Regions from separate parts of the Ornithinimicrobium ciconiae genome, predicted to be linked through region 2. Evidence: riboswitches for the same ligand, from Rfam matches in the RefSeq annotation. Region 2 holds a riboswitch; the other holds the start of a gene.
The links. A riboswitch is a leader RNA that binds a small molecule or an ion and turns the genes downstream of it on or off. The one in region 2 is predicted to bind S-adenosylmethionine.
Positions count from the first base shown of each region.

Region 1: another riboswitch for S-adenosylmethionine. It lies ahead of FNH13_RS07805 (flavin reductase family protein); the one in region 2 lies ahead of FNH13_RS03495 (bifunctional o-acetylhomoserine/o-acetylserine sulfhydrylase).

Region 1 is NZ_CP041616.1:1,706,859-1,714,131, forward strand. It holds gene FNH13_RS19750 (AMIN-like domain-containing (lipo)protein) at 2-778, shown strand; SAM riboswitch class I at 860-950, shown strand; gene FNH13_RS07805 (flavin reductase family protein) at 1,208-1,735, shown strand; gene sfnG (dimethylsulfone monooxygenase SfnG) at 1,739-2,839, shown strand; gene FNH13_RS07815 (OsmC family protein) at 2,845-3,372, shown strand; gene poxB (ubiquinone-dependent pyruvate dehydrogenase) at 3,383-5,110, opposite strand; gene FNH13_RS07825 (heavy metal translocating P-type ATPase) at 5,280-7,273, shown strand, end outside.
Region 2 is NZ_CP041616.1:764,423-771,695, forward strand. It holds gene FNH13_RS03495 (bifunctional o-acetylhomoserine/o-acetylserine sulfhydrylase) at 1-880, opposite strand, end outside; SAM riboswitch class IV at 1,101-1,221, opposite strand; gene FNH13_RS03500 (thiamine pyrophosphate-binding protein) at 1,402-3,054, shown strand; gene FNH13_RS03505 (hypothetical protein) at 3,096-3,347, opposite strand; gene FNH13_RS03510 (hypothetical protein) at 3,673-4,116, opposite strand; gene FNH13_RS03515 (PspC domain-containing protein) at 4,113-5,540, opposite strand; gene FNH13_RS03520 (ATP-binding protein) at 5,656-7,080, shown strand; gene FNH13_RS03525 (LuxR C-terminal-related transcriptional regulator) at 7,077-7,273, shown strand, end outside.

The DNA.
Region 1 (7,273 bases), 940 kb from region 2:
TATGGCGGGCGCTCACCGAGGAGCCGAGGCCGTGGCGGTCTTCGCCACGGTCCTGGCGCTCGCGGCCTGCGGCACTCAGATCGAGCAGGACGAGTCGATCACGATCGGTCCGACGGCACCGTCCGAGGCGACCGACTCCGCGGAGGACACCGACACGCTGGACGACGCGGACAGTACCGCTCCCACCGCCACCCCACCTGCACCCGCCCCACCCGCACCCGCCCCGCCCGGCGCCACTGCCGAGCAGGACCCCTCCGGCGGCGGGAGCACTGCACCCACCACGACCGAGGGCACGGCCGGTGTCGCAGACGGCGACGATGCCACGAGCGCGTTGCCCGACTTTGCCGCGCCCGGAACGCTGCTCACCCGCGACCCGGCGGCAGGGGTGCAGCTCCTGGTCGATGACGTGCGCCTGGGCGTGCAGGACGGCTACGACCGCGTGGTGCTCGACCTGTCCGGGACCGGGGAGGTGGGCTGGCGGGTGGAGTATGTCGACGACCCAGCCCTCGACGGCAGCGGGACCCCCGTCGACCTCACCGGCCCGGCCGTCCTGGTGGTCACTGCCCAGGGCATGGCCTACCCGGAGCCGGACGACCCGGCCTACGACGACGGGCTGCTGCTCGTCGACGGAGGGGAGCTGCAGACAGTCACCGAGGTGCTGCGCGGCGTGCCCTTCGAGGGGCAGCTCCAGGTGTATGTCGGGCTGGAGACCGAGACGCCCTTCCGGGTGTTCCGACTCAGTGGTCCCGAGCGCCTCGTCATCGACGTCCAGCACTGAACACCCCGCCGAGGAAACGGATCCTTCGGCGCGCCCAGTCTGTGTCTTGACTTTGCCGAAGATCCTGTGATTGTCTGGGTCCACCCATCCAGAGCGGCCGAGAGATCTGGCTCGTTGACGCCGCAGCAACCATCCACGTCCGGACAGGTGCTCACGCCAGGATCGATGGAGGCATCGTGCACCACCGCACCACGCTCGGCCCGGCCGAACCACCACTGACCGTGCACCGCCCGCACCTGCGTCGCGACGTCGACCTGATGCGCCGGGCGGTCAGCGCCTGTCGCTCCTGACGCGCTGCCCGCCGAACTTTCTGCGCGTCCGCCCGACGCACCCGCTGCCCAACCCCGCTCGCTGACCCGCGGGCCGAGCCGGCCAGCACACCCCACACACCTGCGGTCCGGCATACCGGACCCTGCTCGAAGGAACCTCATGTCCGCACAACCACTCACCCACCCCACCGTCCCTCCGGACGTCCACCTCGACCTGCGCACCGCGTTCGGGCAGGCCGCCGCCAGCACCTGGGTCGTCACCGGCTCAGGGGAGCGCGGCCCGGTCGGCTTCACCGCGATCTCGATCATCTCGGTCTCGCTCACCCCGCCGCTCGTCTCCTTCAACATCAGCAAGAACTCGTCCTCGCTGGTCACCCTCGCCCACACCGGCCGTGCCGCGCTGCACCTGCTCGGGGAGGGCCAGGAGGCACTGGCCCAGCGCTTCGCGCGGGACCGCAGCAAGCGGTTCGTCGACGACGACGTGTGGGCCTATGACGACCACGGTCTGCCGCGGCTGCGTGACGTCCGGGTCCGGCTCATCACCCGGGTCCAGGACCTGGTGGACGCCGGCGACAGCTTCGTGACGATCGCTCGCGTCGAGCACGCGACGACTGTCCCCGGACGCCCGCTGCTGCACCACGCCGGCGCCTACGCCCCGCTCGCCACCCCGACCACCGCAGGAGCCTGACTGATGACGACCTACGACCTGACCACGCCCGAGGACCTGTCCTTCGCCTACTGGGTGCCCAACGTCTCCGGCGGCCTGGTGGTCTCCACCATCGAGCAGCGGACCAACCACACCCCGGACTACAACCGGGAGGTGGCGCAGACCGCCGAGCGGGTCGGTTTCGACTACGCGCTCACCCAGGTGCGTTACCTGGCCTCGTATGGCGCGGACGCCCAGCACGAGTCCGTCTCGTTCTCGCTCGGGTTGCTCGCAGCGACCGAGCGGCTCAAGGTGATCGCCGCCGTGCACCCCGGGCAGTGGCCACCGACCATCCTGGCCAAACTCGCCGCCACGGCGCAGGATCTGCACAACAACCGCCTCGCGCTCAACGTCGTCTCCGGCTGGTTCAAGCGGGAGTACACCGACCTCGGCCTGCCGTGGCTGGACCACGAGGAGCGCTACCGCCGCGCCGAGGAGTTCATCGAGGTGCTGCGCGGGCTGTGGACCGAGGACGACTTCACCTACCGGGGCGACTTCTATCGCACCCGCGACGTGACCTTCCGGCCGCAGCCGAAGCTCCAGCCGGAGGTCTTCCAAGGGGGCAACTCCACCTCGGCCCGGGCGATGGCGGGGCGGCTGTCCGACTGGTACTTCATGAACGGCAACACCCTGGACGGCGCCGCCGAGCAGATCCAGGACGTGGGCGCCCAGGCGGCCGCCAACGGTCGCCGGGTCCGCTTCGGGCTCAACGGATTTGCCGTCGTGCGGGACACCGAGGCGGAGGCGCGGGAGGTGGTCGAGGAGATCATCGCCAAGGCCGACGTGGACAAGGTCAACGACTTCGGCAACGCGGTCAAGCAGGCCGGTGCGGCGACGGCGGACAAGAAGGGCATGTGGGCCGACAGCGAGTTCAAGGACCTCGTGCAGTACAACGACGGCTTCCGCACCGGACTGATCGGCACGCCCGACCAGGTGGCCGAGCGGATCGTGGAGTTCAAGAAGGTCGGCGTTGATCTGCTGCTGCTGGGCTTCCTGCACGTGCGGGAGGACGTCGAGCGGTTTGGCACCGAGGTGATCCCACGGGTGCGGGAACTGGAGCGACGGGCCGGGCTGCTGGCATCATGACGACGGTGGAGACTGACTTCGACGTGGCCGCTGCGGCCGCCGCCCTGCGAGACCGGCAGAAGTCGATCAAGGCGGGCTACCGTGAGGATCCGGCCACGGCCCTGACGCCCAGCACGGCCACGGCCCGAGTCGACCAGGCGGGGCTGACAGCGACGGTCGGCACCTGGGCCGGAGACGTGGTGGCCGGGCTGCACCCAGCGGCCGGCGGCGACGGCTCCCAGGCCTGCTCCGGTGACATCATCCTGCAGGCACTGGTCGCCTGTGCCGGGGTGACGCTGTCCTCGGTCGCGACCGCGCTCGGCGTGGAGCTGCGCTCGGCGACGGTGACCGCCAACGGCACCTGGGACGCGCGCGGCACCCTCGGTGTGGACCGCGACGCGCCCGTCGGCCTGGGCGACATCGAGCTGGTCTTCGACCTGGACACCGACGCCGACGACGACAAGGTCGCCCGGTTGCTGGAACTCACCGAGCGCTACTGCGTCGTGGCCCAGACCCTCACCCAGCCCACGGGGGTGACTCTGCGTCGGCGGTGAGCGGGTCGGCTCAGAACAGCTGTCGCAGATTGGCTCGCGCCAGGTCGAGCAGCTCGTCACCGCGCCCGGAGAAGACGGTGCGGAGGGCATAGAGCGTGAAGCCCTTGACCTGCTCGGCCTGGATCGCGGGCGGGATGGTCAGCTCCTCCCGCTCGGTGACCACGTCGAGCAGGGCAGGGCCGTCGTGATCCAGGATCTCCTGCAGCGCGCCGGGCAGGTCCTTGGAGCGCTCCACCCGGATGCCCTTCAGGCCCAGGGCGGTGGCCACGGCGGCCAGGTCGGGGTTCTCCAGGTCCGTCGCATAGGTGACATAGCCGGCGGCCTTCATCTCCAGCTCGACGAAGTTCAGCGAGGAGTTGTTGAGCACCACGACCTTGACCGGCAGGTCGTTCTGGGTCAGGGTGAGCAGCTCTCCGAGCAGCATCGTCAGGCCCCCGTCTCCCGAGAGCGTCACGATCTGCCGCTCGGGGTATGCCGACTGGGCGCCGACCGCCTGCGGCAACGCGTTGGCCATGCTCCCGTGGAGGAACGAGCCGATGATCCGGCGGCCGCCCCCACCAGTGAGATACCGGGCGGCATAGACGACCGGTGACCCCACGTCGGGGATGAAGACCGCGTCAGGTGCGGCGAGCTCGTCCACCAGGCGCGCGACATACTGCGGGTGGATGGCCCGGCCCCGCTTGCTGGGGGCCGCCAGGTCGTCCAGCTTCTCCCGGGTCTTGCGGTAGTGCTTGAGCGAGTCCTGCAGGTGACGGCGCTTCTTCTTGTGCTGCAGCATCGGGTGCAGGGCGCGCACGGTGTCGGCCACGTCGCCGACCAGGCCCAGGTCCAGCGGGACCCGTCGGCCCAGCTGCTCACCCCGCAGGTCCACCTGCACGATCCGCGCCTGTGGCGGATAGAACTGCTGGTAGGGGAAGTCGGTGCCGAGCATCAGCAGGACGTCGCTGTCCATCATCGCCCGATAGCCGGAGGCGAAACCGAGCAGACCGGTCATGCCCACGTCGAAGGGGTTGTCGTGCTCGATGAACTGCTTGCCGCGCAGGGCGTGGACGATCGGGGCACCCAGCGTGTCAGCGAGAGCGATCACCTCGTCGTGGGCGTCCTCGACGCCCGCGCCCGCGAGGATGGTGACCCTGTCGCCGCCGTTGAGCAGCTCGGCCGCGGCCCGCAGCTCGTCCTCGGCGGGGGTGACGTGCGGGCGGGCACGGGTGATGACGCTGACCCGCTCGTCCTCGATCTCCTGGAGGGCGATGTCACCGGGGATGACCACGACCGCGACGCCGCGCTTCTCGATGGCGGTGCGCATCGCGATCTCCATGACCCGCGGCATCTGGGAGGGATGGGCGACCAGCTCGGCATACACACTGCACTCGGAGAAGATCTGCTGGGGATGGGTCTCCTGGAAGTAGCCGCTGCCGATCTCGTTGCTGGGGATCTGCGCCGCGATCGCCAGCACCGGCACCCGGGTGCGGTTGGCGTCGAAGAGTCCGTTGATCAGGTGCAGGTTGCCCGGCCCGCAGCTGCCCACGCAGACAGCGAGATCGCCGGTCAGCTCCGCGTCGGCAGCGGCGGCAAAGGCGGCGCCCTCCTCGTGGCGCACATGGATCCACCGCAGGGTGCCGTCGGCGCGCAGGGCGTCGGTGAAACCGTTCAGCGAGTCACCGGGCACGCCATAGACGCGACGAACCCCGTTGGCGACGAGCTGCGCGACCATGTTCTCGGCAATGGACGTGGGCACGGTGACCTCCCGGGTGAGTGGGTGCGTGTCTCCTCGACGCTAGCGCTCCGGTGACGCTCCTGCCCGCCCGCGGTCGTGCACGGCTGCGGGTCACCTGGCAGGTTGATGGAATGGTTCCGGTGTCGGCCCGGTTGGCACGTATACCCCATACGGGTATCAAGGAGGCGTGATGACACAGCACGACGTCGGGCACGAGCACGGCGATCACCAGCAGAGCGACCACAAGGGTCACGGGGCGCACGAAGGTCATGGCGGCGGTGGGCACGACCACGGTGACCACGGTGACCACGTGGCCATGTTCCGACGTCTGTTCTGGATCATGCTGGTGCTCGCGGTCCCCACCGTGCTGACCAGCCCGATGTTTGCCGACCTGCTGGGGTATCAGCTGCCCGATGTGCCCGGCATCGGGTGGGTCGCACCGGTGCTCGGCACCGTGATGTTCGTCTGGGGCGGCCGGCCCTTCATCACCGGGGCGATCGAGGAGATCCGCTCCCGCGCTCCAGGGATGATGCTGCTCATCGGCATGGCGATCACCGTCGCCTTCGTGGCCTCGCTCGCGGCCAGCGTCGGACTCATCTCACACACCCTGGAGTTCTGGTGGGAGCTGGCGCTGCTGATCGTGATCATGCTGCTGGGTCACTGGATCGAGATGCGGTCCCTGGCGCAGACGTCCTCGGCGCTGGACTCGCTGGCGGCGCTGCTGCCAGACGAGGCGGAGCGGGTCGAGGGCGACGAGATCGTCGCGGTCGACCCCGCCGAGCTGGTGATCGATGACGTGGTCGTGGTCCGTCCTGGTGGGCGGGTCCCTGCGGACGGCGTCGTGACCCAGGGCGCGGCCGCGATGAACGAGTCGATGATCACTGGTGAGTCCGCCGCAGTGCGCCGCAGTGTGGGTGATCAGGTCGTGGCTGGCACCGTGGCCACCGACTCCGGCTTGCGCGTGCGGGTGTCGGCGGTGGGCGACGACACGGCACTTGCCGGCATACGTCGTCTGGTTGCTGAGGCGCAGGGGTCCTCGAGTCGCGCCCAGCGTCTTGCTGACAGGGCAGCCGCCTGGCTGTTCTGGTATGCCCTCGGTGCGGCGATCATCGCTGCGGTCGTCTGGCTCCTGGTCAGTGATCCCGCCACCACGCTGGAACGCGTCATCACCGTGCTGATCATCGCCTGCCCGCACGCCCTCGGACTGGCGATCCCGCTGGTCGTCTCCATCACCACCGAGCGCGCAGCCCGCGGTGGCGTGCTGGTTAAGGACCGGCTCGCCCTGGAGCAGATGCGCACGGTGGACACCGTCCTGTTCGACAAGACCGGCACCCTGACCCGCGGCGAGCCTGCTGTGACAGGCGTCCACAGCGTCGGTATGCCGGAGGGCGAGTTGCTCGCCCTGGCTGCGGCTGCGGAGACCGACAGTGAGCACCCGCTGGCCAAGGCCATCGTCCGTGCGGCCCGAGAGCAGGGGCTCGACGTGCCGGCGGCGACGAACTTCAGCGCCTCGCCAGCCGTCGGTGTGCGTGCGACCGTCGGCGGCGCCACCGTGCGGGTCGGTGGCCCCTACCTGCTCGAGGAGGAGCGGCTGGACCCGCTGCCGCAGACCGAGCCGTGGGCCGGTGCGGGTGCCACGGTCCTGCATGTCGTGCGTGACGGGCAGGCCATCGGAGCGCTGTCCGTCGCTGACGAGATCCGGCCCGAGTCGCGTGAAGCCGTCGAGGCGCTGCACCACGCCGGGCTGCAGATCGTGATGATCACCGGCGACGCCGAACCGGTGGCCCGCGCCGTCGCCGCCGAGCTGGGCATCGACGAGGTCTTCGCCGGGGTGCGTCCCGAGCACAAGGCTGACAAGGTCGCCGAGCTGCAGGATCGTGGCCGGACGGTGGCCATGGTGGGCGACGGTGTCAACGACGCCCCCGCCCTGGCCCGCGCCGACGTCGGCATCGCCATCGGTGCCGGCACGGATGTTGCCATCGCCTCCGCCGGGGTGATCCTGGCCAGCGACGACCCGCGCTCGGTCCTGTCCATCATCCGGCTCTCGCGGGCTGCCTACCGCAAGATGACCCAGAACCTGTGGTGGGCCGCCGGCTACAACCTGGTTTCGGTGCCCCTGGCCGCGGGAGTCCTGGCGCCCGTGGGCTTCGTGATGCCGATGGCCGTCGGTGCCATCCTGATGTC
Region 2 (7,273 bases):
GGGCGATCAGGAAGGCGTTGAACGGGGAAATCGCCGGGCCGATGTCGCGCAGCAGGGTGACCCGGGCGCGCAGGATGTAGGACAGGTTGGTCCCGCCGAAGGTCTCATTGCCGACGCCGAGGTCCTTGGCGAAGGTCAGGCCGTGATAGCCCTCGTCCGGCTCGTTGAAGCCGGGGTACTTGTCGGGGTACTGCGCGTAGTCGAAGTTGCCGCTGTCGATCAGCACGCCACCGATCGCGGTGCCGTGGCCACCGAGGTATTTGGTGGCGGAGTGCACGACAATGTCAGCGCCGTGCTCGATCGGGCGGGTGAGGTAGGGCGTGGCGATGGTGTTGTCGATGATCAGCGGCACGCCGACCTCGTGCGCGACGTCGGCGATCCCACGGATGTCCAGGACGAGACCACTGGGGTTGGCGATGCTCTCACCGAAGAAGGCGCGGGTGCGCTCGTTGGATGCGGCGCGCCAGGACTCCGGGTCGGTCGGGTCCTCGACGAAGGTGACCTCGATGCCCAGCCGGGGCAGGGTCTGGGCGAAAAGGTTCTGCGTCCCGCCATACAGGCTGGGGGAGGCGACCAGGTGGTCACCGGCCTGGGCGACGTTGAGGATCGAGAAGGTGGACGCGGACTGGCCGCTGGCCAGCAGCAGGGCCCCCACGCCGCCCTCGAGGTCGGCGAGGCGGTTCTCCACGACCTCGGTCGTCGGGTTGCCGATGCGGGTGTAGATCGGGCCGAGGTCCTCGAGGTTGAACCGGGCGGCGGCGACGTCCGCGTTGTCGAAGACGAAGGAGGTGGTCTGGTAGATCGGCAGGGCGCGGGCACCGGTGGCGGTGTCCGGGGTCTGACCGGCGTGGATCTGTCGGGTGGCGAAGGACCAGGACATGGTGTGCTCTCCAAAGGGTTTCAGGGTGCGCGGGTAGGGCGCGCGAGGCGTGTCAGGGAAGGGTGGATCGAGGTGAGGCGGCGTGGTGGCGCCGGCTGAGTCGCGCAGACTCGGCCCGGGGTCGGGCGTGCTGGTCTCCGGTGGCGGACTCAGCGGTTGGGCATTCGGCAACAGGTCACAGCAGCGCTCCTTTGTGCGTCACTGGGCCCACCGGTCGACGGGCCCGCGCTTGCGGATCGCAGCTCCGGTGCCACGTCCGCCGGGTCATCACCCGGGGCACCCCACCGCGAGTGGAGGGTTGCCGCCCAACGAGCCGGGGCTTGACGTTGGGACTCATGACCTGACGTAGTTCTATCAGAAGGCGTCACCGAGGTCAATTCGGTTGTCAGGCCTCACAGGGTGTCCAGATCGAAGGTTCTGCGACAAAACGGCCACGAATCAGTGCGGATCATGCGGTTTGGGCCTTCGGGCCGAAGAGAGGCGGCTACAGTCGGCTGTCACACCCCAGGAGGAATAAACTCATGGCCACTGTCTCCGCGCATGTCGCCGCCACGCTGACCCGGCACATCAGCCAGGTCTTCGGGGTGATGGGCAACGGAAACGCACACTTTCTCGACGCGCTCGAGCGGGAGACCGACGCCGTCTTCACGGCGGTCCGCCACGAGGCGGGGGCGGTGGTGGCCGCCGACGCCTGCTACCGCGCCGGCGGTGGGCTGGCTGCCGCCACCACGACCTACGGGGCTGGGTTCACCAACACCCTCACCTCCCTCGCGGAGTCGGCCCAGGCACGCATCCCGCTCATCCTGGTGACCGGGGAGGCGCCCCGCTGGGGGCGCCGACCGTGGGACGTGGACCAGCTGGCCCTAGCCAGCGCCGTGGGGGTGCGCACCTTCACCGTCGGACGCACCGACTCGGCGGCCACCGCCATGCTCGCGATCGAGCACGCACTGTCCTACTCCCTGCCCGCCGTCCTGGCCATCCCGTATGACGTGGCCGGCCTTGACGTCGGGGACATCCCGGCGGCGCCGGACCCGATGGTGCCCCCGCCGGTCGCGCCCACCGGTGAGCTGGCGACGGGCAAGGTGGCCGAGATCGCCCGCGCGCTCGCGGGCGCTCAACGCCCGGTGCTCCTCGCCGGGCGCGGGGCGTGGCTGGCCGGAGCCGGTCAGGACCTGGGGGCGCTCGCCGCCGCCACCGGTGCGGTCACCGCGAGCACGGCCCTGGCCCGCGGCATCTTCCCCGAGCAGCAGTTCGACCTGGGGGTCGCCGGCGGCTTCGGCGCCGAGGGAGCTATGGAGCTGATCCACCAGGCAGATGTCGCGGTCGTCTTCGGCGCCTCGCTCAACCAGTTCACGATGCGCTTCGGGGAGCTGTTCGACCCGGCCGCGCGGGTCATCCAGGTCGACCTGTCCAACACCGCGACCCACCCCCAGGTGGGTGACTACCTGCACGCCGACGCCGCCCTGGCCGCCCGGGCGATCCTGGCCGAACTGGAAGCGACCGGCGCGCAGAGCAGCACCTGGCGCGAGAGCGTCGACCTGGCGGCGCTGCGTGCCTATGACCCCGGCACCGGGCTGGCCTCAGACGGACGCCTGGACCCGCGCTCGGCGGCCCGACGTCTCGCCGAGCTGTTGCCGCAGGACCGGGTCGTGGTGTCCGACGGGGGTCACTTCATCGCGTGGGCCAATATGTACTGGCCCGTCGCCGCCCCGGACCGGATGATGATGATCGGCACGGCCTATCAGGCCATCGGGCAGGGCTTCCCGTCGGTGGCCGGCGCGGCCCGGGCCAAGCCGGACTCGACCGTGGTGCTGACCACCGGTGACGGGGGCGGGCTGATGGCGCTGGCCGATCTCGAGACCGCGGTGCGGGTGGCCGGTGGCCGCGGGATGGCGGTGGTCTGGAACGACCGGGCCTACGGCGCCGAGGTCCACCTCTATGGCCGGAAGGGCTTTGCCCCTGAGCCGATGCTCATCGACGAGGTCGACTTCGCCGGCCTGGCCCGCGCGGTCGGTGCCGAGGGTGTGATCGTCCGCACCCTCGAGGACCTCGAGCACCTCGCGCAGTGGACCGAGCGCCCGGTCGCGGAGCGTCCGTTCCTGCTGCTCGACCTGCGCATCAGCCGCGAGGTGATGGCCCCCTACCAGCGTGAGGTCATCCGAGTGAACGCCTGACCACCGGGCTGACCACCGGGCTGACCACGGGCTGACCGCCGTCAGTCGCCCGGTCCCAGGACGCTTGCCGCGAAGAGCACATGGAGGGCAACGGTGGGGACGATCCACAGCACGGCTGTGACCAGGCGGCTGCCCGGACCGCCGCGGAGACTGAAAAAGCGGACGCCCTGAGAGATCCCGAAACCCACCAGGGCGGTGTAGAGCAGGCCGAACCCCGTGAGCCAGACTCCCTCGCCGTCATTCCACGTCGGGTCACCCCGACCGATGGCGACGCTGAGGCCGTGCCACAGCATGAAAGCTCCCACATATGAGAGCACTCCTGCCAGCAGGCCCCCGGCGAGGGACGCTGCCACGGCGACTACTGTCCCGCCCCTGCGATCACGTCGTTCCCGCACAGACCCTTCGAGGCTGAGGTCCAAGCGGGAACTGGGCACGTGCTGACGGTACAGGGGGATTGCACGCTTCCTCCTGGAGCCCCCCGGACACGGACAACGGCCGGTGACGACGTTCCCCGCGTCGTCACCGGCCGTTCGGTGGACCGCGCTGCCCTTGCCCGAGGCGTGCGGTCGGGCTCATCGCCCAGATGGTGTGTGTGCGCCCGTCCCCGGACGTTGCAGCTCAGCCGCCGCTGTCGAGGTCCTCGTCGTCATCACTGCGCCGCAGCAGGGCGGCCAGACCGACGAGCACCAGGATGATCCCGAGGCCGACCAGGGTGAGGGGCCCGGACCGGGTCCAGTCGAGGTCGAGGCTGGCCCACTCGACCCAGAAGGCGCCACCGGCGACGACCAGGCAGATCAGCCCGAGGGCCACCGTGCCCCAGGACGGACCGGAGGGGCGGGGCAGGGCACGAGGCGGTATGTCGGCGGGCTGCTCCCGCGACCCACTCGCCTCACCCGCGGTGAAGTTCGTGTGGTCACCGTGGGCAGATGTCGCCTGGTCGCCGTGCCCGAAGGCTGCCTGGTCACCGTGGTCGGTTGTCACCGACTCGTCGTGCTGGAGGGCGGTCGTGTCATCCGACCAGATCCCCCTGTCATCGTTGCGGAACGCGTCGTTGTTGCTCACTGTCCGTCTCCTTCCACCAGGACCTGACCGAGGCCCACGTTGGCCTCGACCTCCAGATCGATCGGTCCGTCGCCGACCACGATCACCTCGTCAACACCGATCCCGTCCATCGACCGGCCGTCGTTGACGTCGACGCTGCCCGCGCCGGTGCCCGCCTCGATGCGGACGGTCAAGTCGTCCGGGACCAGGATGGTCAGGTTGCCGAGGGCGACGCTGGCCAGGATCGGGTCCGGGAAGTCCTGCGGGTCGACGTCGCGCAGGTCGAGGATCCCGGTGCCGGCACCGAGCCGGAAGGGTCCCTGGTTGTCGATCGTCGCGTCGGGGGTCCAGGTGACATCACCCACCCGGCCGGAGGGCACGAAGTAGTTGCCGATCGGGAGCGCGACCACGGTCAGGACGAGCGTGCAGATCGCCAGGAAGCCTGGGAAGCCGGAGGTGCGGCCGACCAGCCCGAGCAGCAGGATCACCAGCCCCAGCGCGCCCAACGCCCCGGCCAGCCCGACCAACCAGGGGTTGACCGACCAGTTGTACTCGGACGCGGCCCAGGCCAGACCGCCACCTGCCGACAGGGCCAGACCGGTGCCCAGCAGCGTGCCGGCGACCCCTGCGGAGCGGCGCCCTGGACGGCGCGGCGCCGGCGGAGGCTTTGGCGCGGCCGGTCGGGCCGCTCGGGGAGGGCCACCCCAACCGCCGTGACCGAGCGCCGGGTCGGTGGTCGTGACCCCGACGTGTGTGGGGTCGGTGGTGCTGGCGGCTCCGGAGGGCGTCCACGCCGTGGCGCCGCCGGTGCCACCTGAGCTGTCGGAGTGCGACCAGCCCTCGTTGCCGCCCGGGTGGCCCGGTGCAGCGGAGGTCCCAGCGGAGGTCGCAGCGTAGGGCGGCGGGGCGTGACCCGCCGCACTGCCTGACTCGCCAGGAGCGGCAGACTGCGCGAACTGCTGGGCGCGCTGGCCGTAGAAGCCGGGCTGCTCACGCTTGGTCCACTCCGTCCACAGCCACCAGACCCCCAGGCCGAGGATCACCAGCGAGATGACCCCCCAACCGGCGAAACCACCGTCCCACCAGCCGCCGCCGAACCAGCCGAACGAGCCGAACACGCTCAGCACGGCGGCCACCAGGAGCACGACCGACTCGGCCTTGCCGTCCCGCAGCGCGGACTCGATGTGGGTCTCCTCGTGGCGGTTGGGGATGACTAGCCAGGACAGCAGATAGAGCACGACGCCCAGGCCCATCCCCAGGCTCAGCACGACGAACAGGGCGCGGATCACCAGGGCGTCGACGCCGAGGCGCTCGGCCAGCCCGGAGCACACGCCGCCGAGCCAGCTGTCGTCGGAGCGTCGCAGGTCGATGCGCCGCAGTCCCGTGAAGAAGTTGTCGGTTCCCGACGGACCGAACTGTCCGCCGTGGGGTGGTGTCTGTGTCATGACTCAACTCTCTCCCCGGAGGGGGCCCCGCCGCTATGAGGGTCGACCCTGATCGGACCCTGACCGCACCCCGATCCGTCGGGGTTGCGGTCTGACATTGGGGGAGGATGGGGACGTGAGCAGCCCACAGCCCTCGTCGCTGCCGCCGGGGAGTCCTCCGCAGCGGCCGCGACCAGCCCTGCGCCGTGCTGCCGACGGGCGCGTGCTGGCCGGGGTGTGTGCCGGGCTGGCGGATCATCTCGGACTGCACCCGCTGGCACTACGGGTGGGATTTATCGTGCTGACCGCCGTCGGTGGTCTCGGTGCCCTGGTCTATGCCTTCCTCTGGGCCACCATCGAGCCTGCCGTGGAGAGGCAGGCCAGCACGGCGCCACCCGGCTCGGCCGCACCTCGTCCGACCTCGCCCGGCCCCACCTCCCAGCCAGACGCTGTGGGGAGCGGATCGGCGGGAGGGTCCGGCACGGCATACGGGATGGTCCAGGCACGCCTGCGGCAACCGGGCACGGGCATCCTGCTCGTCCTCGGGGGTGGGTTGGCGATCCTGGTGGGAGCCATCGCCCTCGTGCAGACCCTGGGGCTCAACCTGCGCCTGGACATCACCCTCCCCGTGCTGGTGCTGACCATCGGAGCCGTCTTTGTCTGGTCCCAGCTCGACACCAACGGGCGCGACCGGCTGCTGGCTCACCAGGGCAACCGACAGCAGGCACTGGGGCGGCTGATCATCGGGGTCGGTCTGGTCGCTGCGGCGCTGATCGCGCTGACCGCCCAGGGACGCAGCCTCGACGAGCTGCGCGATGTCGGGTTCGCCGTGGTGCTGGCGCTGGTCGGGGTGGGCCTGCTGGCTGCCCCCTATGTGACCCGTCTCTGGCGCGACCTGCGCGAGGAGCAGGCCGCCACCGCCCGCGCGACCGAGCGAGCCGACATCGCCGCGCACCTGCACGACTCGGTCCTGCAGACCCTGGCCCTGATCCAGCGCCGCGCGGACGACCCTGGGCAGGTCACCCGCCTCGCCCGCGCCCAGGAGCGCGAGTTGCGCAGCTGGCTGTATGCCGGACCCGTCGGGCACTCCGCCACCCTCGCCGGGGCGGTCGCGGCCGCGGGACACGACGTGGAGGACCTGTATGGCGTGCCCATCGAGCTGGTCGTCACGGGGGACCGTCCGCTGGACGACCGTGGTCAGGCCCTGGTGAACGCCCTGCGGGAGGCGCTGATCAACGCGGTGCGGCACGGCGCGGCGCCGGTGTCGGCCTACGTCGAGGTCGGCACCGCCTCCGTGGAGGCCTTCGTCCGCGACCACGGGCCCGGGTTCGAACTGGACGACGTGCCGGAGGACCGCCTCGGGGTGCGCGAGTCGATCCTGGGCCGGATGCAGCGCCACGGCGGGACCGCCGCGGTGCGACGCCTGGAGCAGGGGACCGAGGTCAGCCTCGAGCTGCCCGTGGGCGGGCCCCCGGCGGATGCCGGGCCGCGCCAGCCCGACGCCTCCGCCGCCGCGTCGACCACCCCCGATCATCCGCACGACCAAGGAGCCGACTCATGACCGACACGCCCGCGCCCATCCGGCTCGTCCTCGTCGACGACCACCGGATGTTCCGCTCCGGTGTCCGCGCCGAGCTCGACGAGATCTCCGCCGGGCGCCTGGAGATCGTCGGGGAGGCCGGCACCGTCGACGCCGCGGTCGCCGTGATCCACGAGCACCGTCCGGACGTCGTGCTGCTGGACGTGCACCTCCC